4 regions of the Vibrio sp. SNU_ST1 genome follow, and region 3 is predicted to be linked to each of the others. Evidence: predicted binding sites of a transcription regulator. Region 3 holds the regulator's gene; each other region holds the start of a gene.
What was found. Region 3 encodes PurR, which represses purine synthesis genes. Its sites were predicted from a motif close to TNANGNAAACGTTTNCNTNA; they were not measured.

Region 1: a site for PurR is predicted at 3,822-3,841, ahead of Q5H80_RS10915 (NCS2 family permease). Genes of this name have one in related genera too.
Region 2: a site for PurR is predicted at 4,613-4,632, ahead of Q5H80_RS18130 (formate--tetrahydrofolate ligase). Genes of this name have one in related genera too.
Region 4: a site for PurR is predicted at 3,425-3,444, ahead of purL (phosphoribosylformylglycinamidine synthase). Genes of this name have one in related genera too.

The regions. Positions count from the first base shown of each region.
Region 1 is NZ_CP130748.1:2,498,256-2,504,598, reverse strand. It holds gene Q5H80_RS10930 (succinylglutamate desuccinylase/aspartoacylase family protein) at 1-367, opposite strand, end outside; gene Q5H80_RS10925 (DUF3332 domain-containing protein) at 639-1,178, shown strand; gene Q5H80_RS10920 (aminoacyl-histidine dipeptidase) at 1,322-2,794, opposite strand; gene Q5H80_RS10915 (NCS2 family permease) at 3,862-5,151, shown strand; gene tet(34) (oxytetracycline resistance phosphoribosyltransferase domain-containing protein Tet(34)) at 5,236-5,700, shown strand; gene frsA (esterase FrsA) at 5,790-6,343, shown strand, end outside.
Region 2 is NZ_CP130749.1:835,080-841,422, forward strand. It holds gene Q5H80_RS18110 (HD domain-containing phosphohydrolase) at 1-1,641, opposite strand, end outside; gene Q5H80_RS18115 (hypothetical protein) at 1,702-2,196, opposite strand; gene Q5H80_RS18120 (CreA family protein) at 2,444-2,920, shown strand; gene Q5H80_RS18125 (inosine/guanosine kinase) at 3,064-4,368, shown strand; gene Q5H80_RS18130 (formate--tetrahydrofolate ligase) at 4,663-6,343, shown strand, end outside.
Region 3 is NZ_CP130748.1:1,150,430-1,156,772, forward strand. It holds gene Q5H80_RS05125 (TVP38/TMEM64 family protein) at 1-570, opposite strand, end outside; gene Q5H80_RS05130 (TfoX/Sxy family DNA transformation protein) at 725-1,315, opposite strand; cyclic di-GMP riboswitch class I at 1,443-1,528, opposite strand; gene purR (HTH-type transcriptional repressor PurR) at 1,699-2,703, opposite strand; gene torD (molecular chaperone TorD) at 3,022-3,669, opposite strand; gene torR (two-component system response regulator TorR) at 3,957-4,670, shown strand; gene elyC (envelope biogenesis factor ElyC) at 4,761-5,567, opposite strand; gene cmoM (tRNA uridine 5-oxyacetic acid(34) methyltransferase CmoM) at 5,683-6,343, shown strand, end outside.
Region 4 is NZ_CP130748.1:675,131-681,473, reverse strand. It holds gene purL (phosphoribosylformylglycinamidine synthase) at 1-3,250, opposite strand, end outside; gene mltF (membrane-bound lytic murein transglycosylase MltF) at 3,580-5,148, shown strand; gene Q5H80_RS02975 (hypothetical protein) at 5,441-5,575, shown strand; gene tadA (tRNA adenosine(34) deaminase TadA) at 5,637-6,275, opposite strand.

The DNA.
Region 1 (6,343 bases), 1.3 Mb from region 3:
ACGAGCCTTTCTCACTGCCAGGGAAGCAACGGTTCAGGTCTCGACGGTCTGGTAGGTAACGAGATTTATGGATAAAGCCAAACACGTTAACGATAGGCGCAACAATTAACGTCCCTTTCAGTTTCTTTGGATCAATCGCATTTGTCAGTTGTCTTGCAATCTCAACACCGTTTAGCTCATCGCCGTGGATAGCCGCATTTACCATCAGTGTTGGGCCTGCTTGGCGACCGTGAATAATTTCAATCGGGATCGAAAGTGGAGAGTGCGTGTAAAGCTGAGCCGCTTGCAGTTCAATCTCCATTCGCTGTCCTGGCTGAACAGTATAACCAAGTAATTCGAATGGTTGATTAGGTTTTAGTCTTGCCATTTAGGTTGTTCTCAACATGGTGATAATTCGTTAACACGGAATGTAGCAATCGTTGATTTTTAGTACGAATCAATCGGTTTACGGTGACGACAAAACTTTTTTGTTGAGGGCGTGGCGAACGGGTTTCAATTTATAATTGCCAGTTTGGAATAAGCTTTTCCTTTGTAAGGTTTCTGACAATTTATTGATTTAACTCTGATAATTGTCGTTTTTGTACTTGCTATTATCCATCGCCATTTTCTGGCGGCCAAATTCATAAATTGAGATCAAAATGAAAAAAACAATTTCAAAAATCGTAGCACTCGCGGTGGTATCTGTTGCTTTATCTGGCTGTGTTGGTAGTAACGCAGTAACCGGTTACCTAATGAAGTTCAACATCAAGGCCGTTGATAACCGTTACGCTCGTGGTGGTTTGAACATTCTACTTGCACCTGCATATGGTCTAACCGTTGCTGCGGATTACCTAGTATTCAACTCACTAGAGTTCTGGACTGGTAGCAACCCACTAACGGGTGCTCCGCACATCTTTGATACTAAGACTGATACTTACCTTGATATCAACCATCAGCTTGATAAGTCACTTACTGAAGCACCAGTGGGTCCTATTACGAGTGCTGATATGATTGAGAAAGGTCAAATGCAGCAGATCGACGAAAACACGATCCAAATGGACATCACTTACCAGTCTGGTGAGCGTGCGACATTGATTGGTGTTCGCGATGGTGAGGTGGTGACCTATTTCATTGATGGAGAAGTAGTAGCACAGACTTCAATTGATGAGCTAGAAAGCTACGCGGCTTCACGTGCTTAATCATTTGTTTGATTGCTAATCTTAGATACAAAAACAGGTACTCATGGAGTACCTGTTTTATTTTGTGTCGATAAACGGTGTTTACTGAAAGGTGCTATTTAGTGAAGAGCCCTATTTATTGGAAAACACGACAGTTTATCGAATTATGCTTTTTCTGGGATTGCAGCAAGCAGTGCAACCATTTGATTCCAGAATAGCTCAACGGTATCGATCTTCACTTTCTCATCAGGAGAGTGAGGGAACTTGATGGTTGGGCCGAAAGAAACCATATCCATGTTCGGGTAAGGTTCTTTGAATAGACCACACTCAAGACCAGCGTGGATAACCATGATATTTGGCTTGTGACCGTAGATACCTTCGTACATGTCGCGGAAGATGTGCATGATCTCTGAATCAGCGTCTGGCTTCCAACCTGGGTAAGCACCAGAGAACGCGATGTTAGCGCCTGCTAGTTCAGCAACAGAGTGAAGCATGCTTTCTACTTGGCTACGACCTGAATCGATAAGAGAACGGATCAGGCAAAGCACTGTGATTGAGTTCTCTTCTGTTGTGATAACACCTACGTTTAGAGACGTTTCAACAACACCTTCAATCTCGTCACTCATACGAATCACGCCGTTTGGACATGCGTTAAGTGCCGCGATAAAGCGAGCTTGGTCTGCTGACGCAAGTGCGCCCATTTCTACAGAAGCTTCTTCATTGAAAGTCACGATGCTGTCTTCTACTTTACCTAGCTCTGTTGAAAGCAGCTCTGTGTAGTAGTTGTATAGCGAAGCTAGTTTCTCTTGGTTTTCAGCAGGAACCGCAACCGTTACGAAACCTTCACGAGGGATCGCGTTACGAAGGCTACCACCTTTGAATTCAACGAGGCGAAGGTCTAGATCTTTTGCGTGACCCGCAAGGAAGCGAGCAAGCAGTTTGTTTGCGTTTGCACGACCTGTGTGGATGTCACAACCAGAGTGACCGCCTTTTAGGCCTTTTAGCGTTAGCTTACGTGTTACGAAGTCAGCTGGAATCGCGTTACGTGCAATTTCAAATGTCATTGCGCCGTCGATACCTCCAGCACAGCCCATGTACACTTCGCCTTCTTGCTCAGAATCGGTGTTAAGAAGGATATCGCCTTCTAACCAACCGGCTTCAAGACCGAAAGCACCAGTCATGCCTGCTTCTTCATCTACGGTTAGTAGAACTTCGATAGGGCCGTGCTGGATTTCGTTTGAAGCCAGAACCGCTAGGCAAGAAGCCATGCCCATACCGTTATCAGCGCCAAGTGTTGTACCTTTGGCTGTCACCCACTCACCATCAATGTATGGTTGGATTGGGTCTTTAGCGAAGTCATGAACTGTGTCTTCGTTCTTTTGTGGAACCATATCGATGTGAGCTTGTAGCACCACACCTTTTTTGTTTTCCATACCCGCCGTTGCAGGCTTTTTGATGAATACGTTGCCCGTTGGATCACGACGTACATCTAGGCCTTGCTCTGTTGCCCAAGCAATAATGTATTGAGCAAGCTCTTCTTCATGTTTCGAAGGGTGCGGGATTGAACAAATTTTATCGAAAAACTGCCAAATAGGGGCAGGGGACAATTTACTGATCTCAGAATGGAATTCAGACACGGATGACTCCTTTTTTATTTGATAACCATATATTTAGGTTTTGTATTGGTAAAAACCTAGAACAAAAATCTAAAATATGGGTCTGTTTTGATGGCAACAGCATACCACTTGAGCGTTTTGACGAGTAGCGGTTCTAAACCTCAAATAGCTCAAATTTTGAAAGCGATCTTGTCCACCTGATTATGACTAAGCGCCTTGATGCTTATAAATGGCACGAGCAAACGGTTGTTTAATTCTGTTCTGTAATTTTATTACGAAAGTGAGTTTGAAGAATAACCATAAATAGCCAAAAGTGTGACGTATGGCAAAAAATGCTTGTAATCTTTTTTCTTTGGGGTATATTAACAACCAACTTCTGAGATGAAGAGTAAATGCTCAAAGGATGAGTCCGTTTTATCGCCTCCAAGGAACCGAGAAATCAAATTCGTTTTTTTTATTGATTTATTAAGGTGATAGTTATGAAAGGTTTACCATCTGCAATGTTCTGGATTAACAGCTCTGTTTACACTAGCAACTTTGCATACCCTACAAGCTTTGGTTACTAATACCGTAAGCATGTAACTCGAACAGTTTTGTTCACCCCTATATATTGGAATTCTTTTACAGCCCTTTTGGTTGACAGATTCTACCGCCACTCAGTTTTGAGTGGCGTTTTTTTTGCCTGCTACTTTTCCAAACCGCTTACGCTTATCACTTTTTCTGCTGTTCTGCATGGTTGTTTTTTAAACGCCGAAATGTCAATTTGCGCCTTATTACTGATCCTGTTGAAAAATACATAACTATTGTGGGTTTGAATTCAGAATTTATTAGCTAGATTCTCAATGAAAATAGCCGATGGTAGAAAAAATAACCAACTAATTATATTGATCGATTTTAGGTTAAGCTTTTGTTTTTAATGATTTTTTTATCGTTTGTGTTTTTGTTTTTAATCGCTCTGTTTCATACAGCATTCTGATAAAGATCGATTAGAGCCTTAATTCTATCTGGAATTTGTTATTTGATAACTTTATAATCCACAGCCAATCGATTACGCAACCGTTTACTTTTTACCCTTATAGGATTCGATAATGTTCGAAAAGCTATTCAAACTCAGTGAAAATGGCACCAATGTGCGCACTGAAATCATCGCAGGTCTAACAACCTTCCTAACAATGGCTTACATCATTTTTGTAAACCCAATGATTCTAGCTGATGCTGGTATGGACCATGGCGCTGTATTTGTAGCAACCTGTTTAGCAGCTGCTATTGGCTGTTTCATCATGGGCTTTGTTGCTAACTACCCAATCGCGCAAGCTCCAGGCATGGGTTTGAATGCATTCTTTACCTACGCTGTTGTAATGGGTATGGGTTATACGTGGCAAGTTGCTCTGGCAGCGGTTTTCGTATCAGGCGTGATCTTCATCTTCTTAAGTATCTTTAAGATCCGTGAATGGATTATCAACTCGATCCCTATGTCTCTGCGTGTTGGTATCTCTGCAGGTATCGGCCTTTTTCTAGCATTTATTGCGCTAAGCAATGCTGGCATTGTTGTTTCTAACCCAGCAACGAAAGTTTCACTGGGTGATATTACCGCGATTGCTCCTATCTTAGGCGCGCTTGGTTTCTTCCTTACGATTGCTCTTGTTCATCGCGGTGTGAAAGGCGCAGTGATGATTGCGATTCTAGCTATCACAGCTGTTGGTATTGCTATTGGTGACGTTCAATACGGCGGCATCATGTCGACACCACCAAGCCTTGCACCTACATTCATGCAGCTTGATTTTTCTGCTGTATTTGAAATCGGTATGATTTCAGTAGTATTCGCTTTCTTGTTCGTCGATTTATTCGATACAGCGGGTACTCTGGTTGGTGTTGCAACGAAAGCAAACCTAATCAAAGAAGACGGTAAGCTACCGCGCCTAAACAAAGCACTGCTTGCAGACTCTACTGCAACATCTATTGGTGCATTGCTAGGTACATCAAACACAACCTCTTACGTTGAAAGTGTTGCGGGTGTAGCAGAAGGTGGTCGTACTGGTCTAACAGCGGTTGTTGTTGGTATCTTGTTCCTACTGGCTCTTTTCTTCTCACCGCTTGCAGGCATGATTCCAGCCTACGCAACATCAGGTGCATTGTTCTATGTAGCAATTTTGATGATGTCTGGCCTAGTTGGTATTGATTGGCGTGATCTTACGGAAGCAGCACCAGTCGTGGTAACATGCCTGCTTATGCCGTTGACGTACTCTATCGCTGAGGGTATCTCACTCGGCTTTATCGCTTACGCTGCAATTAAGCTGCTAAGTGGTAAAGGTCGCGACGTTTCACCGGCTGTGTGGGTAATGTCGGCTATCTTTATTCTTAAATATACTTTCGCTTAATCGTCTAGATTTCTGCTTAATCGCTGAAGAGGCTATGTTTAAAATAGCCTCTAATAACATGACAAAATTATTAGGTTTTATACTATGAGCAACAAATTCGTTATCACTTGGGACAACATGCAGACTTACTGCCGTCAACTAGCAGAAAAGCAAATGCCAGCAGAACAGTGGAAAGGCATCTGGGCAGTGAGCCGTGGTGGTTTGGTTCCTGGTGCAATCTTGGCTCGTGAGCTAGGTATTCGTCACGTAGATACGATTTGTATTTCTAGCTACGACCACGATCACCAACGTGATATGACAGTAGTTAAAGCACCTGAAGGTGACGGCGAAGGCTTCCTAATCGTTGAAGATCTTGTTGATAGTGGTGACACTGCACGCAAGCTTCGTGAAATGTATCCGAAAGCGAAACTGATCGCTGTGTGTGCAAAGCCATCTGGTGCTGATTTGCTAGACGAGTACATCGTTGATATCGCTCAAGACACATGGATTGAGCAACCTTGGGATACTAGCCTAAGCTACGTTGAGCCGGTAAATCGCAAGTCAAAATAAGCGTAAACTTAGTTTTTTGAGAAATGACCCTTTATAGGGTCATTTTTTTTTATATGATTAGTAACAACCATTTCTTATTAAGTATCCCAATGTCTGAATCAGAAGAAACGAGCTCGAACCTTTCGGAAACCTTGTTTGTAAAGCACAAGCAGGCCAAAGAGACCTCAATGCTGACACAATACATGCCAAGCTCTGAAGCGCTATTGGATGAGAAGCGTGAACAGCAAAACTCATCATGGTACCGAAACCTAAGACGTCTTCAGTGGGTATGGCAAGGCGTTAATCCAATAGAGCAAGAAGCGGTATTGGCTCGCATCGCGTCATCAGATAACTCTCGTACAATCGATGAGTGGCTTGATACGGTCATGGGTTACCGAAGTGGTAACTGGGCATACGAATGGACCAAACTGGGGATGCAGCATCAAAATCGTTCGAACGAGAAGAACGGTGAAGAGATGGCTGAAGAGCTATTTTCTGCCTCTTTGTGCTTTAGCATTGCGGGCTACCCACATCTAAAGAACGATAACCTTGCTGCTCAGGCACAGGTATTAGCGAACGCGGCGTATTCTGAAGCGATCAAACACACCAAATTGATCGTCAAACAGATTGATATTCCATACCAAAACAAGAAGATCAAAGCGAA
Region 2 (6,343 bases), on a different replicon from region 3:
GAACAAATCAACAACCATCTCTAATGGCCACGGCTCTTTGTAACAACGCGTACTAAGTAGCGCATCAAATACATCCGCGACCGCAGTAATACGAGCAAACAAGTGAATTTCATCACCAACCTTCCCATTAGGGTACCCTGCTCCATCCCAACGTTCATGATGTTCATTGGCAATGATTGCAGCCAAGTTGGTAATATCGCCCGCTCCACTCTTCAATAAATTATAGCCCGCCGTCGTATGAAATTTCATAACCTCCCACTCTTGGTCGGTTAATTTGCCAGGCTTATCTAAGATCGATTCAGGAACCGAAATCTTACCCACATCGTGCATTGGGCTGATGATTTCAATCATCTCGACCTCGCGATGGCTCAAACCTCGATACTTAGCAAGCAACGCAGACAATTTGGCGACACGCTTAACGTGATTACCGGTTTCGCCAGAGCGAGTTTCAATCGCCTCTCCGAGAACATGAATCATATCTTTTTGAATATTCAGTGTTTGCTTCTGAAGCTTTAAGATTCGTTTGCTCTTTTTAGCCAGTTCTTTCTTTTGGCGTAGAGTGACAAACTGCATCAAAATAATCAGGCTCAAACCCGCAATGACCATCGACAGACCCAATAGCAACTGAAAGTTTTTACGAATAAAGGATGAAGGCTCATTAATGAATACAGCCTCATCAGGTAGCGTACTCTCACGGATGCCGAACTTTTTCATCGCTGGATAATTGAAAACAAAACGTTTGTTATCACCTGGAGTTAAAGGTTCGTTGAAACCAAGTGGTAGGTACTTATCTAGCGCGTTAACGGCCTCTTCACCCATGCTTTTAGAGTGATTCACATAGCCACCAAGTACATCTCCCGAAATATAGAACTGCCACAAAGCAAACACTGGAGCAGCACTTGCTTTAGACAATGCATCCGCAATCTCTTGGTAAGTGTGGTACACGCCTCGATTCAATTCGGTGTTGTAATGACTGAGCAAAACCGCGTCATCAGCAGAGATACCTTCCAAAAAATGACGGGTACGCACTAACGATAGATCGCGTATTTCAACCAAAGTGATATTAGGGAACTCCGTCATCACACGATTCATATCTTTGTGAATTAACTCAGAAGTGACACTGTAATCATTAATGAAATAGAGCTTCTTGAGATTAGGTCTTAACTTAGAGATCAGCTTAATATTGACGTCTATCTGATCGTTCTCATAAAGCACAGTTGCTCTATCAGACACCGAATACATGTCTGTACTGAAATCGTTAATACCGGCAGCAACGACAGGTGTGGAGCGATCGATCAAATTAGGCAGAGATTCAAGGAAGTTAGCAGCATTGTCGTCAACCGCAATGACGCCGTCAAACTTATAACCGGCATACTTGGTACGTAAGTAGTTCGCAAGAGAATCGTAGTACTCAGGGCTATGGACACGCTTTGAATCCAAATACTCGATTGAAAGCTTAACTTCGGTTTGAGATTGGCTGAACGCACTGTCTATCCCTTTTTGGAAATCAGCAGTCCATTGGTAAGAAGGTTCGTATGAGTGTAAAACTAGGATGCGCTTGATATCCCAGCCATTAGCAAAACTGTGAGAGGAAAAAGCGCTAACACACAATACAGCGATTGAGAACAATAGCTTGCACATACAACACCCTTTTAATAAGACAGGGTATTGTACTTAGATTAACGCTTCCTCAAAGAATCTTTAGTTCTCGACCCATACTTTATCGTGAGAAGCATGATCTTGTGCCCAAAAATCAAGTAACTGCTTAGCAAAACCGTTGATACTTTGACCACTTTCAACAACAACGTCTGAAATGAGCAGAGAATCTTCAGCTTCTGTTACGATAGCGCTCGCTGCAACATCACCATTTTGAGTCCCTATGTATAAGACATGTTCGTCAGATAACATAATCTGACTCAAGAACTCTAGCATGTATGCCCTTTCGGCTTCATCTTGGTAAACACTTGCTTGGTTAAGTGAGAAAAGTACGGTCAGCTTATGGAAATCGACTTTATGCAGTTCATCAATTTGTGAAGGCGTTTGATCTTGAGCGAGGAGTTGGTATGTCTTGGATGGGAGTTTGCTTTGATAAAGTTGTCGGCCTAGCAAGCTCTCTTTTGCGGGATAGGCAATATCGAGTTGACTAAACAGCCATTGATTTTTCTGTTTTGCACTTTCAGGTATTTCGTTATTCATTCTTTTAGTACCTACGGTTAGTATCCCCAAATGTCACAGCTACTTGGAAGACATATATTCGACTGAGGTGCCGAGCTACAAGCACAGAGCATACAGAGCATGACCAAGGCCAACAAGTACTTTAAATACTTCATATTTTCCATTCTCCAACAACATCCTTTAAGAACTTAACGAAAAGCTCTACACTCGTATTCAAGTTTCAATATCCTTATAGTAAACAGAACTCTATAAATAAAAAGGACTTCTCATGAAAAAAGCCTTAATAGCAGCGGGTATCATCACAATGTTGGCAGGCTGTTCGGACAACGAGGTTGGCGACGTCTCTCTTGGATTCTTCACAATGAAAGATATCAAGATGTCTTCTTTAGATGACGACAAAATCGCAGGTGTGACTTGTCATATCGCATCAATCGAAGCAAACCTTAGCCTTTCTGATCCAAGCGATAGCTCTATCTCTTGTCGTCAAACCGGTGAAATTACATCAGAAATGATTGCTAAAATAGACAAAAGCAAATCTGGTGAAGTGGTATTCAAACAATCAAAAAGTATCTTCTTCAAAACAATGAAGGTTCGTCGAATCTACGATGCAGACAATCAATCGCTGCTCTACTTGTCATACACCACTAAAGAAACAGAAGGCAGTTTCAAGCATAGCCTTTCAACCGTTCCACTTTGGGGTACAAAGGCTTACATTGACCCTGCAACACGAGTTCCAGCCGAATAGTCTCACGTAAATACCCTCTAGCCAAAAGTAAGTAAAATCACCTGTACAGACATTGTGCAGGTGATTCTAAATGTAATAAAAATGAAAGAATCAGAAACAAAATGTGATACTATGCGGCAAAATTTTTTCACTGTATTTTTCATATGAAGTTTCCTGGACAGCGTAAATCTAAACACTATTTTCCAACTCACGCACGTGATCCGTTGGTCAACCAAATGCAACAAACGCCTAAGCTTCACCGCGCAACGATTGTCGGTGTTGGTCAAACGATTGTTGATATCGAAGCCCGTGTTGATAACGCGTTCCTTGAAAAATACGAGCTGAGTAAAGGTCACTCACTGGTATTGGAAGAGAGTAAAGCAGATGCGTTATATGAAGAGTTAGTTGAGCGCGGTTTGATCACGCATCAATACCCTGGCGATACTATTGGCAACACACTGCACAACTATTCCGTACTGGCAGACAGTAAATCTGTATTGCTTGGCGTTATGTCGAAGAAGATTGAAGTTGGCTCATTTGGCTATCGTTACCTTTGCCGCACTTCTTCTCGTATGAATCTAAACCACCTTCAAACTGTTGATGGTCCTATTGGTCGTTGCTACACACTTATTTCTGAAGATGGTGAACGTACGTTTGCAATCAATGAAGGCCACATGAACCAACTGCTTCCTGAAAGCATTCCTGAAAAAGTTTTCGAGAAAGCATCTGCATTGGTTGTATCTTCATACCTAATGCGCGGCAAGCCTGAAGACCCGATGCCAAAAGCGGTACAAAAAGCGATCGAATACGCGAAAGCGCACAATGTACCAGTAGTACTAACACTTGGTACTAAGTACGTGATCGAAGGCAACGCTGAATGGTGGCAAGAATACCTGAAAGAGAACGTAACCATTGTCGCGATGAACGAAGACGAGGGTGAAGCGTTAACGGGTGAAAAAGATCCGCTTCTAGCTGCTAACAAAGCACTTGAGTGGGTTGACCTAGTTCTCTGTACTGCAGGCCCTATAGGTTTATACATGGCAGGTTACACAGATGAGCTAGCGAAACGCGAAACCACCCTGCCATTGTTACCGGGTAACATCCCTGAGTTCAATAAATTCGAATTCAGCCGAGCTATGCGTAAGCAAGACTGTAAAGATCCAGTAAAAGTATACTCTCACATTGGCCCTTACCTTGGTGGCCCGCGTGAGATTAAAAATACAAACGGCGCTGGTGATGGTGCACTTTCTGCACTACTACACGACATGGCAGCGAACAGCTACCACCACGTGAATGTACCAAACTCGGAAAAACACGAGCACACTTGCCTAACTTACTCGTCTTTATCTCAAATTTGTAAGTATGCAAACCGTGTAAGCTATGAAGTGTTGACTCAGCACTCTCCTCGTCTTTCTCGTGCACTACCTGAACGCGAAGATAGCTTAGAAGAAACATACTGGGATCGTTAATCGACCATATTAGGTAGTTAACTCTTAGAGGTTAACGCCAAGTTAGATTACCCACTCCTTGAAGGGCTGCTATATGCAGCCCTTTTTGTATTCAACCTCAATATAATTGCAACTGAAGGTAATCAGATCGAATATTTTGCTCGTTTAAGATTTGATCTTGCGCAATGACTCTTTAGATCTGTTATCTTCCAGCACATAATTGATGTGGTTTGCCTTTACTTGGCAAATTTATACAGTACTATCGCCACGCAAACGTTTACGTACTACCTTTCGGTTCTGATATAAGGATCAAATATGCTGTCTGATATTGATATTTGTCGCTCTACTCCCCTTAAAAACATCAGTGAGGTTGCCAAGCAAGCTGGCCTTCAAAACAATGAACATCAGCCATTAGGGCAATACAAATCTAAGGTGTCTCTCACATCACTTGAGCGCCTCGCCAACCAACAAGATGGTAAATTGGTCGTGGTGACCGCTATCACACCAACGCCTCTTGGCGAAGGCAAAACAGTTACCACTATCGGATTAGCACAAGGTCTAGCAAAGATTGACCAATCCGCTATGGCCTGCATTCGTCAGCCTTCAATGGGCCCGGTATTTGGTGTAAAAGGCGGTGCTGCCGGCGGTGGCTATTCACAAGTTGCCCCAATGGAGCAATTGAACCTTCACCTGACTGGCGACATTCATGCCGTAACCGTCGCTCATAACCTCGCCTCTGCCGCTATTGACGCTCGTTTGTATCATGAGCAGCGTGAAGGTTTAGACGCCTTTGAAGCGCGTTCGGGCTTAAAAGCACTGGATATCGACCCAAGCAGAATCGTATGGCGACGTGTTCTCGACCATAATGACCGTGCATTACGCATGATCACGGTTGGCAAGAACGAAGCAGACAAAACAATTAATGGCTTTGAGCGCGAGGATGGCTTTGATATCTCAGCGGCTTCAGAGCTGATGGCAATTCTTGCTCTAACTGATGACCTTCAAGATTTAAGAAAACGCATCGGGCGAGTGGTACTCGCATACAATAACCAAGGCTTGCCATTAACCGCAGATGACTTCAACGTAGCAGGTGCTATGACCGTCACAATGAAGGACTCCATAGAGCCAACATTAATGCAAACCCTTGAAGGGGTTCCTACCCTAATCCACGCAGGGCCTTTCGCTAACATCGCACACGGTAACTCTTCTATTATTGCCGATAAGATTGCGTTAAAACTAAGTGACTTTGTCGTGACCGAAGGTGGCTTCGGCTCGGACATGGGTTTTGAGAAAGCGTGTAACATAAAAGTGAAAGCATCGAACAAAAAGCCCGATTGTGCAGTCATTGTCGCAACATTACGTGGATTAAAAGCCAACTCTGGTTTATACGATTTGAGACCGGGAACTCCGCTACCAGACTCAATCTTTAATGATGACCAAGACGCGCTCACTGCAGGTTTTGAAAACCTTAAATGGCATATCAACAACGTTAAGCAATACCAAGTGCCTACCGTCGTTGCGATTAATCGATTCCCACAAGACTCAGCTCAAGAGCTCGACGCTTTGAAACAGATGATCACCGATTTTTATCCAAACGTGAGCGTTGAAGTGAGTGAAGCCTTTGGCCAAGGTGGCGAAGGTGCAACTCAGTTGGCTAACGCAGTGATAAAGGCCTGCCGACATGACAGTGAATTTGAACCTTTATATCACTCAGAGCAAAGCTTAGAAGAGAAACTGATGGCAGTCGCTGAAGTTGGATACGGCGCAGCAAGTATCTCGCTATCACCACTTGCCAAAAAACAGTTGGCGGAGTTTAGACAACACGGCTACAGCAACCTATCGGTTTGTTTGGCAAAAACGCCACTGTCAATCTCCACTGAAGCGCACATAAAAGGTGCACCATCTCAGTTTGACGTACCCGTTAGGGAGCTAAAGCTGTGTGCTGGTGCTGGCTTTATTTACGCGCTGTGCGGCAATGTAATGACCATGCCAGGCC
Region 3 (6,343 bases):
AAGGGAATCAATTTCTGCGAGTTGAGTTCCGGCATTCAAGAAAACAGCCGTACCCGGTAGCATCCCGATTTGACTCGTAATGTAGTAACGACTTACCGACATCGGTGTTAGACCCATCAATAGATTGATAAGGAAAAACGGGAAAACAGGAATCAAACGAAGTGAGAATAAGTAAAATGCCCCGTCTTTTTCTACACCCTTGTTAATAGTTGCTAACTTGTCACCAAACTTTGTTTGGATCCAGTCTCGTAACAGGTAGCGGCTACTTAGAAACGCAAGCGTTGCACCAATGGCACTTGCGAAAGAGACTAGCAGTAAACTGTTCCAGAAGCCAAATAGCGCAGCCCCTAGTAGCGTAACAACCGCGGCGCCAGGAATTGAGAAAGCCGTAATCATGACATACGCGACAAAGTAGATAGCGGCGGCGGCAATGAAATTGCTCTCGATGTAGTCATTCAAAACAGCTTGTTGGGTTTTCGCATTTTCAAGCGTTAAGTATTGGCCGAAATTGACGCCTAACAAGACGATGGTTATGACCAACACAATACCTAATATCATTTTTTTACTCATTGATATTTCCTCTAAATTTTCAATGCATACCATTAGTTTTTCAATGTATACGATTAGTATAGATAGACAGGCAAAGCATAGAATAACTTTCACCAGATATAAAAAAAGCCGCAGGAATGCGGCTTAGTTATCTAGATAGTTTGCACTGACAATGTTAATTGACGTGATTGATAAGCTCTTCACGACGTTGCTGCGGTATAACAGACCAATGTGTACCATTGATCGCGCCTTCTAGCGCCCATAAAAGTTCAATACTGACAGAAGACGCATGCGATTCTTTGATGGCGTTAAATGCGTTTACAGAGCCAGATTCATATAAACGTTCTACAGAATCGATCCCTGCCTTTTTCAGCATCCGCTCGGTAGCGAGTCGAAGGTTAGGCAGATCTTTGAGTCGAGTTGGTTTAGCAGAAGATTGTTCAGCTTTCTCTTCTTTAGCAAAACCTAGAGACGTAGTCGCAAGCTGCAAGATTTTCTCTTGGTCTTGCCATAAGCCTTCAGGTAAAGCGAAATATTTAGTAACGACAGGAAAACCACGTTTTTTGTAGACGTACGGTTGAAATCCTTGTTGTTCGAATTGTTGCGTTGTGCATTTGTCAGCTCGTATATGCAACTGGTCATTCACAACCAGGGCAAACATTGTGTCATCAGCAAAAAGCCCGAATCCACCAAACATTGAGCGTGACTTAATTTTTCCTAGGGGCTCAAATAATTTCATTGAGTCCTTTAGTATCGGTTTATCCATGTTATTTATCTCGGTGTATTTGAACTACGCCACCAAATAAGCAGGTCCGAGAGATTAGCAAAATGTTGCAATTAAATTGTCAATAGGCTGTAAATTACTAAAGTATTAGCAGTTACTGCATTTTGCCATCGGTAACCCCGCTACCATACCAACGAGTGGTTTAGGCCGGAAGCTTTGCGTCCCACTTTTTCAAGTGGTTTGCCCTGTGCGTGACTGGGTTGTTAGAATAAAGTTTTTGTTGAATTAGGCTCACACTTCTTATTTTAAAATGTGACATTGCTTCAATTAATGATCTTCGAGATATGCATGTAAGTGCATTTTGTTTGTTGAAAAAAAAAACGCACCTAAAGGTGCGCTTGATTAAACTAAACTCATTACATCAATTAATTTAACGTTTTAACTGTACTTCGCTCAACAATTTCAGGGTGCATTTCGAAGACGCGTTTTTCGTGGTCTTTGTCTTTAATACGCTCTAGTAGTATTTCGAATGCATTTTTACCAACACGGCGCTTAGGTTGGTGAACCGTCGTTAACGGTGGAGAGAAGTATTCAGCTAATTCTATGTTGTCGTAACCGATCACTGAGATATCTTCAGGAATACGAATACCTTTTTCTTGCAATCGGCTCATCAGTCCTAATGCCATTGTGTCGTTAAAACAGAATACTGCGGTAGGGCGATCTTCCATCTCAATGATTTGGTCAGCAGCAATCACAGCGGTGTCACACTCAAAGTTGCCTTCGATGATCATATTTTCATCGGCAGTAATCTTAGCTTCATTGAGTGCGCGCTTGTAACCTGAGATGCGTTCAACACATGCTGCTTTGTCTAAGTGGCCACTTAAACATGCAATCTTGGAGTGACCGCGCTCAATGAGGTATTTGGTTGCTAGGTAGCCACCTTCTTCAGAGTTATCGATGATCTTATCAGCTTGAGAGCTCTCAGGACCCCAGTCCATGATAACTTTAGGGATGTCCGCGTGACGGTCTAACATCTCTCTTAGTTCTTCAGTTAGGTCAGAACACATAACTAAGATGCCATCTACACGTTTCTCTGCAAGCATTCGAATGTAGTCACGTTGCTTTTCGTAGATACCGCCCGTATTACACAGGATCAAAGTGTAACCTTGACGGTAACAGTAGCTTTCAACACCATCAATAACTTCAGAGAAGAAGAGGTTAGTTGATTGAGTCACTAACATGCCGATAGTGCGTGTTGTATTGCACTTCAAACTACGAGCAACGGCACTTGGCGCATAGTTAAGTTCGTCTACGGCTTTATTAACTTTTTCTTGAGTCGCTTCAGCAACAAAGCGAGTTTTGTTGATTACGTGAGAAACGGTTGTTGTTGATACGCCGGCTAAGCGTGCGACATCTTTTATAGTGGCCATGTTTTTATCCTATTAGAAGCTACTTTCCCAAAGTACGGAATGAAGTAGCCGTTAAGCTACCTAACTAAGAGCTTAAATTTGTAGGGCTCTTTGGGTACTAAAGTGCTAAAAAACAAAAAACCGCTATTGAGCGGCTTGTCTTAACACCGAAATGCTCTGAACTTCAATAAGTGTAGCATTTCGTGAATGTTTCATATTTTATCGTTTGCGGTCACAATTTTAGACTGACTAGAAATTACTCGCAATAAAATTCACCCAGAAATCCGGGTGAATGGTCACAATTCTATTGAATTTATTTATCGAGTCGTCAAAAAAAGCTTATTCGCCAGCTAGGTATTGAGTGTCTAATTTGCAGAATGCCAATAGCAGGGATGAGACTGAAGCGTAGAAACCGAATGTGTCAATGTCATGACATTTAACGTTGAACTTTGGTACCCAAGTAAGCAGTTGCTGTTCGATAAATTGCTGTTGAACAGTGAAGGATTTCTCTAGTTCCTCTTCAAGATCCGTTTCGTTCGAACGAATGATTAGATTACCTAGGAAATCAAGTTCGATAGCAATGTGGTCAGCGGGCTCTTTTAGGTCTTGGTTAACCACTAAGTTGTGTTTAGCCATGATCTCTTCCATATCTTTTGCTGGCTTATCGTTCAAAAGGCCTGTCTGGCCGATATACATAGAAGCGTAAGGAAGTGCGCCATGTTTATCAGTCTTTAAGAATAAGTCACAGAAGTCAGCAGACAATTCTAATTGAGCATCTTCACGTGTTTGTAGACGGTTTAGCGCATCCACTAAGCTATCAATCGCCGGCTTTAGTGTTTCATTTTCGCCTAAACCAGTTAGGAAAGAACGAATTTCAACAGAGTGGTAGTGATCGAGTTCTTCTTGAGTGAGCTCTTTAGCGAACAAGCTTGATAGCCACCAGTATATTTCTGCTCGTTGTTCGTTGAATGCTTTCGTATCTTTCATTTCTTAGATCCTGATTTAGTCTTGTGGTGTGTGTATACCTAGCATCGTTGAGTGATTTGTGTATAGGCACACCAAGGCTGAATAACAAGGTTATTTGCGAAACGCAAAGTTACTCGTTAGTAGTAATGCCTATATTGAATTGCGATGGGCGACAAATAGCAAGGTTTAAGATTGTCTTGTATCAAAAAAAAATCATGTTTCTGGCTTTTATCTTCTGTAGTACTAGAATTGTTACGAGTTATGAATAGAATGGTCACTGAAACTATTAAATAAGAAAAGTGGTGTAGATGAGCTATCACGTATTAGTCGTAGAAGATGATGTGGTAACCCGCAGTAAACTGGTTGGATATTTCCAGAATGAAGGTTACACAGTGAGCGAAGCTGAAAGCGGGGCTCAAATGAGAAAAATGTTAGAAGAAAATAACGTTGACCTCATTATGTTAGACATCAACTTGCCAGGCGAAGATGGATTGATGCTAACTCGCGAATTACGCAGTCAATCAGACATTGGAATAATTTTAGTTACTGGGCGCACGGATAGCATTGACAAGATCGTTGGCCTTGAAATGGGCGCAGACGATTACGTTACTAAACCCTTCGAACTTCGCGAGTTGTTGGTTCGAGTTAAAAACCTCTTGTGGCGTATTTCGGCTGCTCGTAAAACTGCAGCGGTTGCGGTAGAACAAACAGAAGACGAATCTGTGGTTCGTTTTGGTGAATGGACGTTTGATATACCTCGCCGTGCGCTAAGCAAGAACAGCGAGCCGGTGAAATTGACCAAAGCTGAATATGAACTATTGGTTGCACTCTCTTCTTACCCTAACCAAGTATTAAGCCGTGAACGTATTTTGAATATGATCAGCCATCGAGTAGACGCGCCGAATGACCGCACTATCGACGTGTTAATTCGTCGTATGCGTGCAAAAATGGAGTTTGACCCTAAGAACCCACAAATTTTTGTGACGGTTCACGGTGAAGGTTACATGTTTGCTGGTGACTAATTTTCCGTGGAAAGCTGATTTCAGTAACGATATTTGAACGTAAAAAAACCGAGACATCAATGATGCCTCGGTTTTTTGTTACTGAATTTTTTAATTGTTTATCATCTGAGTACTGCTCTCGACAGGGTCATTACTTGTGTCTAGCCAATCTCGCAAGCTTTGCCAAACTAATCCCATCGTCTCATGCCAATAGCGCTCAGTCTGCTCGAGATAGATAGCCTTAGGCATATACTTATTCCATGGTTCAACAATGCCTTCTTGTGCAAGGTAATTAGTTGGTGCGGGTAATGGTTTCATGCCAGCAGCGTTGAACTCGTTCAGTGCTCGAGTCATATGGCTCGCTGAAGTGACTAATACCATTCTTTTGTTCTTAACGAATGCAGCGGCTTGACGAGCTTCTTCCCACGTATCTTTCGCGGTTTCAAGCAGAATGATATCGGGTTTTGCCACGCCGAGTGCTAGCGCTACTTTAGCCATCATTTTTGCGTTGCTCACTTCAGTGCCTGCGCCATAGCCAGACAAAATGAGTTTAGCTCCAGGGTAAAGACGTAAGATACGAATCCCTTCACTTAAGCGCATCAGACCGGTGCGGCTAAGTTCTGATGTTGGTGGAATTTGGTCATCAACAACGTGACCACTTCCAAGAACCATAATGTAATCGACGGTATCATCGATAGGTAAAAAAGCGGTGTGTTGCCTTTCCATTGGCATTAAAAGTTGACTAGAAACAGGCTGGAAAGCGATTAGGAAAATACCACAGAGGGCTGAAAGGGTAATTAGGCAACCTGTCTTCCTTTTTGCAGTAAACATCACTAGGGCTAAACCCAGAAAAGCGAGAATTAACATTGCTGGCAGTGGCATCAGTAACGAAGACACTACTTTTTTCAGCTCAAACATATCCGAATAGTCCGAAAAAACATCACTTAGTAGTAAAAAGAGACATCGCCTCTTTATTCCTGAAATTCCTGTGACAGAATAGCAGGCACGATAGGACATAATAACTCAAGTAGCCGTGACTGAAGACCGTAATTTCGACGATATTGCCCACAAATTTGCAAAAAACATTTACGGCTCTGACAAAGGAGAGATCCGTCAGTGCATCGTATGGGAAGATTTAGAGCAAGCTTTGAGCAAGTTTGAGCAATCCGTTTCGCCGCTGCATGTGCTTGATGCTGGCGGTGGACTTGCACAGATGTCGCAAAAAATTGCGACACTAGGGCACAACGTTTCTCTGTGCGATCTCTCTTCTGAAATGTTGAAGCTAGCGGAAGAAAGCATCACAGAAGCGGGTTTACTCGAGCAGTATCGTTTTATTCATTCTCCGGTACAAAAAGTGGCAGAGCATCTCGATGGAAAAGTCGATTTTGTGATGTTTCATGCCGTAATGGAATGGTTAGCAGACCCTAAACAGGCACTTGATTTATTGCTGGAACAAGTAAAACCCGGTGGCATTGCCTCGATAATGTTTTACAACCACCATGGTTTAGTCCTGAAAAATGTGATTTGTGGCAACATTCCTCATGTATTGAATGGGATGCCACATCGAAAAAGGTTTAAGCTGCAACCGCAAAAAGGCTTGAAGCCGGAAGAGGTTTATCAATGGATAGAAGACGCTGGTCTAAATATCTGTGGTAAATCAGGCATTCGCTCTTTCAGTGACTACATAGGTAATA
Region 4 (6,343 bases), 480 kb from region 3:
TATCGCTCATGTGAATATCAGTCGCTTCGAAGCCTGCGCGGTCGAATGCTGCTGCCATTTCAACGTGAGAGTTAACCCCCTGCTCACGTAGAATTGCCATCTTAGGCTTAGCGCCAGTGTTGATAAACGGTGCAGCGATGTCTTCGTTAACGTCGAAGCTTAGTTTCACGTTCAGACCTGGGTCTGAATTGTCTTTCTTCGCTTCGTGTTCTTGGTCTGCACAGATTGGGTTATCACGTAGACCTTGCATCTTGTGCGTCGTCTCAGCCCAGATAGTACGTAGTTCAGTACGGTTACGTTGGATTACAACGTCTGCACCAGACTTAATCACTAGCTCATCAGATGCTTCAACAGAGCCGATTACGTGTGAACACGCTTCTAGACCGTTTGCAGCAAGTGTAGAAAGAACAGCATCTAGGTCATCGTTACGAACTTGAATTACCGCACCTAGCTCTTCGTTGAAGAGTACTGCTAGCGTATCTTCGCTGTTCTCTGATGCAGATAAAAGCGCTGCAATATCAGCATTAACACCACAGTGACCTGCGAACGCCATTTCAGCTAGCGTTACGAATAGACCGCCATCGCCTTTATCGTGGTAAGCCACAACTTGATCGTTTGCTACTAGTGCTTGAACGCCTTCGTAGAAACCTTTTAGTTGCGCTGCGTTGTCTACGTCTGCTGGCTTATCACCAAGCTGCTTGTAAACTTGTGCAAGCGCTGTTGCACCTAGACGGTTTTGGCCGTTACCTAGGTCGATAAGAACTAGAGAAGAATTACCTTTGTCAGTGCGAAGCTGCGGCGTAATCGTCTTACGAACGTCTTCAACACGAGCAAACGCAGTGATAACAAGAGATAGCGGAGAAGTGACTTCTTTCTGTTCGCCGTTCTCTTCCCACTTGGTCTTCATCGACATTGAATCTTTACCCACTGGGATAGTTAGACCCAGTGCTGGACATAGCTCTTCACCGACAGCTTTCACCGCTTCGTAAAGACCTGCATCTTCACCAGGGTGACCCGCTGGAGACATCCAGTTAGCCGACAATTTAATGTGTTTGATATCGCCGATGTTCGTCGCTGCGATGTTAGTGATTGCTTCACCAACCGCTAGACGAGCTGATGCGCCAAAGTCTAGAAGTGCCACTGGCGTACGCTCACCAAGAGACATCGCCTCACCGTGGTAAGAGTCGTAACTTGCTGCCGTTACAGCACAGTTAGCTACAGGAACCTGCCATGGGCCAACCATTTGGTCACGAGCAACAAGGCCAGTTACCGAGCGGTCACCGATAGTGATAAGGAATGTTTTCTCTGCCACTGTTGGTAGGCGAAGAATACGGTCAACCGCTTCGTTTAGTTCGATACCAGAACGGTCAATCGCAGGATTGTTTGCTTTTAGCGTTTTCGCATCACGGTGCATCTTAGGTGTTTTACCTAACAGGATGTCCATTGGCATGTCGATCGGCGTGTTGTCGAAGTGTGAATCTTCTAATTTAAGATCACGTTCTTCTGTTGCTTTACCCACCACTGCGTAAGGTGCGCGTTCACGTTTACAAATCGCGTCGAATGTTGCCATGTCTTTATCAGCAACCGCCATTACGTAGCGCTCTTGAGATTCGTTACACCAGATCTCAAGTGGGCTCATGCCCGGCTCATCGTTTGGCACGTCACGTAGGTTGAAGATACCGCCACGCTCGCCGTCGTCTACTAGCTCAGGAAGGGCATTCGAGATACCGCCTGCGCCCACATCGTGGATGAATGCGATTGGGTTCGCATCACCAAGCTGCCAACAACGGTCAATCACTTCCTGACAACGACGTTCCATCTCTGGGTTTTCACGCTGTACAGAAGCAAAATCTAAATCTTCAGAAGAAGAACCAGAATCCATTGAAGATGCAGCACCGCCACCAAGGCCGATGTTCATTGCAGGACCGCCAAGAACGATTAGGCTCGCACCAACTGGGATCTCTTTCTTCTGAACATGATCATCACGAATGTTACCTAGACCACCAGCCAGCATGATTGGCTTGTGGTAACCACGTACTTCTTCACCTGCGTGAGAGTTTACTTTCTCTTCGTAAGTACGGAAGTAACCCAATAGGTTTGGACGACCAAATTCGTTGTTGAATGCTGCTCCACCAAGAGGACCTTCAAGCATGATATCCAAAGCAGTAACGATACGGCTTGGCTTACCAAAGTCAGTTTCCCAAGGTTGAACGAAGTTCGGGATCTTAAGGTTAGATACAGAGAAAGCAACCAGACCCGCTTTTGGTTTACCACCAATACCAGTCGCGCCTTCATCACGGATTTCACCGCCTGAACCTGTTGATGCGCCCGGCCATGGAGAGATTGCCGTTGGATGGTTGTGCGTTTCAACTTTCATCAAGATGTGTGTTTTCTCTTGGTGATAGTTGTACTGGCGAGTTTCTGGATCTGGGAAGAAACGACCGACTTCAGAACCTGTCATTACTGCTGCGTTATCTTTATAAGCAGACAGAACGTGTTCTGGTGTCGTTTCAAAGGTGTTCTTAATCATCTTGAACAATGATTTTTCTTGCTTAACGCCATCGATAGTCCAATCAGCGTTAAAGATCTTATGACGACAGTGCTCTGAGTTCGCTTGTGCAAACATCATTAGCTCGATATCAGTCGGGTTACGACCTAGCTTCTCGGTGAAGCTTTCAAGAAGGTAATCGATCTCATCTTCTGCAAGTGCAAGACCTAGGGTAACGTTTGCTTTTTCAAGCGCTTTACGTCCGCCAGTTAATAGGTCAACTTCCGCATAAGGAGCAGGCTCAGCCACGGTAAATAGTGCCGCCGCTGATTCGAAGTCAGTGAAAACCACTTCCATCATACGGTCGTGCAGGATTGCTTTCAGCTCAACAAGTTGAAGCTCAGAAAGTTCAGCAGAGGTTTCAATGTAGAAAGCAGTACCGCGCTCTAGACGTGACACTTTAGCCAGTCCACAGTTGTGTGCGATATCTGTTGATTTTGAAGACCAAGGCGAGATAGTGCCCGGGCGTGGCGTTGCAAGTAGCAGTAAACCTTCAGGTTCATGCTCTTCAATCGTTGGACCGTAAGTCAGTAGCTTTTCTAGCTTCTCAACTTCAGACTCATCTAAGTCTGCCGTTAGATCAGCAAAGTGAGCAAACTCAGCGTAAATACCTGTTACAGGTAAGCTTAATTCACGACAAAGCTCTAAAAGCTTGTTAACACGAAACTCAGATAGAGCTGGGGAGCCACGCAAAATTCTCATGTGCTTAGGTCTCTTATGCAGTTGATTAAGGTAGTATTGGAATAAATTCAGTGGGTTATAGGAACAACCTAACTGTTTTCTTCGAAGCTATTCCCGAAGGTTGCCAAACCTATGCCGATTCCACCTCTTCAATGCGAGCGCATTATAAAGCATTTCTTTTTGTGACGTAACACCAAAAGCAACCGTTTGCGTGATTTTTTTTATCTTTCTGCGTAAATGGTACTTTTGCTGCATTTATCAGCACTTTTACAACTGTTTAAATAAACCTGCTTTGCCAGCCTTGCGGGGTTTGGTATAAAGGGGCTTCCACTTTTCGAGATTTCATTTTGATGCCTAAATTTACGCTCATCTTTTCGTCTAAGTTCCTTCTGCTTGCCATTGCCCTAGTTGGGTTGGCTGGATGCCAGATTGAGTCAGAACCTAAAAGTGTCCTTGAGCAGATACGAGAGCGAGGCGTTCTTCGCGTCGGCACCCTAAATAACCAACTCTCTTATTACATTGGTCCCGATGGCCCTGCTGGTTTGGATTACGAGTTAGCTCGTGAATTTGCGCAGGAGCTTGGTGTACAGCTTGAGATTAAACCCGCTTATCGTTTATCCGGCCTATTCCCAGCCTTAAAGAAAGGCGAGATCGATCTTATCGCGACAGGGTTAACGCAAAACAATAACCTGACACGCGCTTATCGCGCCGCGCCCGCCTATTACTATGTAAGCCAACAAGTGGTGTATAAAAAAGGACAGTGGCGCCCAAGAAACCTTCAACAACTGATCAAGTTCGAGAATAAGCGTCAAGCTGATTTCGTAAAAGCACAAACTGAATCAGAAGAGCCTGCATCTACCGAAACATTGACGCCATCTTTGGTGGTAGTGAAGGACTCACACTTTGAGCCAACGCTAAAACAGATCCAGAACAAGCACGATGACTTTATCTATGATGCAATAGGTAATGCTGACATCAACGACCTGCTAAAGGAAGTCTCTACTGGTGAGCGCTTGTTTACTGTTGCGGACTCGATTGAGTTGTCGCTCGCACAACGTTTATACCCAGACGTAGCCTTAGCTTTTGAGCTGACAGAAGATCAACCTATCTCTTGGTATTTACAAAAGTCTGAAGATGAAAGCCTTTATGCATTACTGATTGAGTTCTTTGGTAACCTAAAACAGTCTGGTGAACTGGCTTCACTGGAAGAAAAATACATCGGCCATATCGGCACCTTTGATTACGTTGATACTCGTGCATTTATCCGCGCATTGGATAGCAAGCTGCCAAAATGGTCTCCGCTGTTTCAGAAGTACTCACAAGAATTTGACTGGCGCTTGATTGCAGCTTTGGCATACCAAGAGTCACACTGGAACCCGGTCGCGCGCTCTCCAACGGGTGTTAGAGGCATGATGATGTTGACACTGCCTACTGCGAAGAGCGTTGGTGTAACCAATCGTCTCGACCCGAAACAGTCGGTACAAGGCGGTGTTGAATACCTGCGACGTATCGTGAATCGAGTACCAGATTCAATCACTCAACACGAGAAGATCTGGTTTGCGCTTGCCTCATATAACGTAGGTTACGGGCACATGATGGATGCTCGTCGCTTAACCAAAGCACAAGGCGGAGATCCTGATGCTTGGGGTGATGTGAAAGACAGACTTCCTCTGCTAAGACAGAAGAAGTACTACAGCAAAACTCGTTACGGGTATGCGCGTGGTGATGAAGCAAGGAATTACGTCGAGAACATTCGCCGTTATTATCAGAGCATTATTGGCCATGTAAATAAGCGTAATAAAGAGGAAGAAGCGAGCCTTGAAGGTTTGGTAGTTATCCCACCGCTAGAGGTTTCAGATGCTGAATCAACAATCAGTGAGGCTGAATCCGCAGTGAACGACGCAGAGTCTTCCAAATAACAGAAAAAGAGCAATGCCATTTAGCATTGCTCTTTTTTATTGCATCACGATAAATGATCAAAACAAACAAAACGCCTGTGATATCCAGTGTGTCATATTGCAGTAACAATCGAACTTTATAACGTCACACCATAAGCGACATAATGCTCGGTGGCATTCAACTCTTAGCCATCACGATACTGGTTCAGAAAGCTAACGCTAAGTTCGTGGCAGAGCTTATAAACAAATAACTACTATAATTAAAACTGAAGTCATAATTACAAAGCCAGACGACAAATAGGAAATCGTTGAAATGATGAAGAACAAACTGAAATCGAAACGCCTTGATAAGACCGTTGCTGCCAACCGTCGTAAGCGTATGCTTTCAAATAATAAGAAGAAGATCATTTGGCGCAACCGTGCTTTCATGCAGATGATTGCTGAGTAAAAGTAATGACCAAGTAAGTTTACTTGGCACTCTTGCGATTGAGAGTGCCGAAAGCTTGCTGCTATTTGTTGTTACAGACCTTGTTCTTGTTACTGACGTTATTCTTGTTACTTGCCTTATCGGATTCTAAACGCTGCTCTTCCAACAGACGCTCTTGCTTTCGCTTCTCTTTGATCTCTTTTCTACGGCGCTTGAAAAACGCCTGTAACTGCTCGCGACACTCTGCTTCTAATAAGCCATGCTCAACATCGGCATAGTGGTATGAAGCTTGGCTTTCAAAGAGGTTTAACACCGTCCCCGCCGACCCGGCTTTTAAGTCAGGAGCCCCAAATACAATGCGCTTTACTCGGCTGTGTAGCAAGGCACCCGCGCACATTGGGCAAGGCTCTAGCGTGACGTATAAAGTGGTATCAAGTAAGCGATAGTTTTCCAAGGCTTGACCTGCTTTACGCAAGGTTTCGATTTCTGCATGTGCCGTCGCATCGTGGCTGCCAATCGAGCGATTCCATCCTTCTGAGATAATCTCTCCATCTTTCACTAGTACAGCACCAACGGGAACCTCTCCCTCTTTCTCTGCTTGCTTAGCTACCTCGATGGCGCGTCGCATGAAGATTTCATCTTGAGGGGTGAATTGATGATCTGACAAAGGTATCTCCAGAAAACAAAGGATAAAAACGAAAATAGGTATGCGGTGAAGCATACCTAATCTTCGTGATAATGAACAATAAAGAGATAAGAGACAATGAACAATAGCCGCTTACTGGTTAG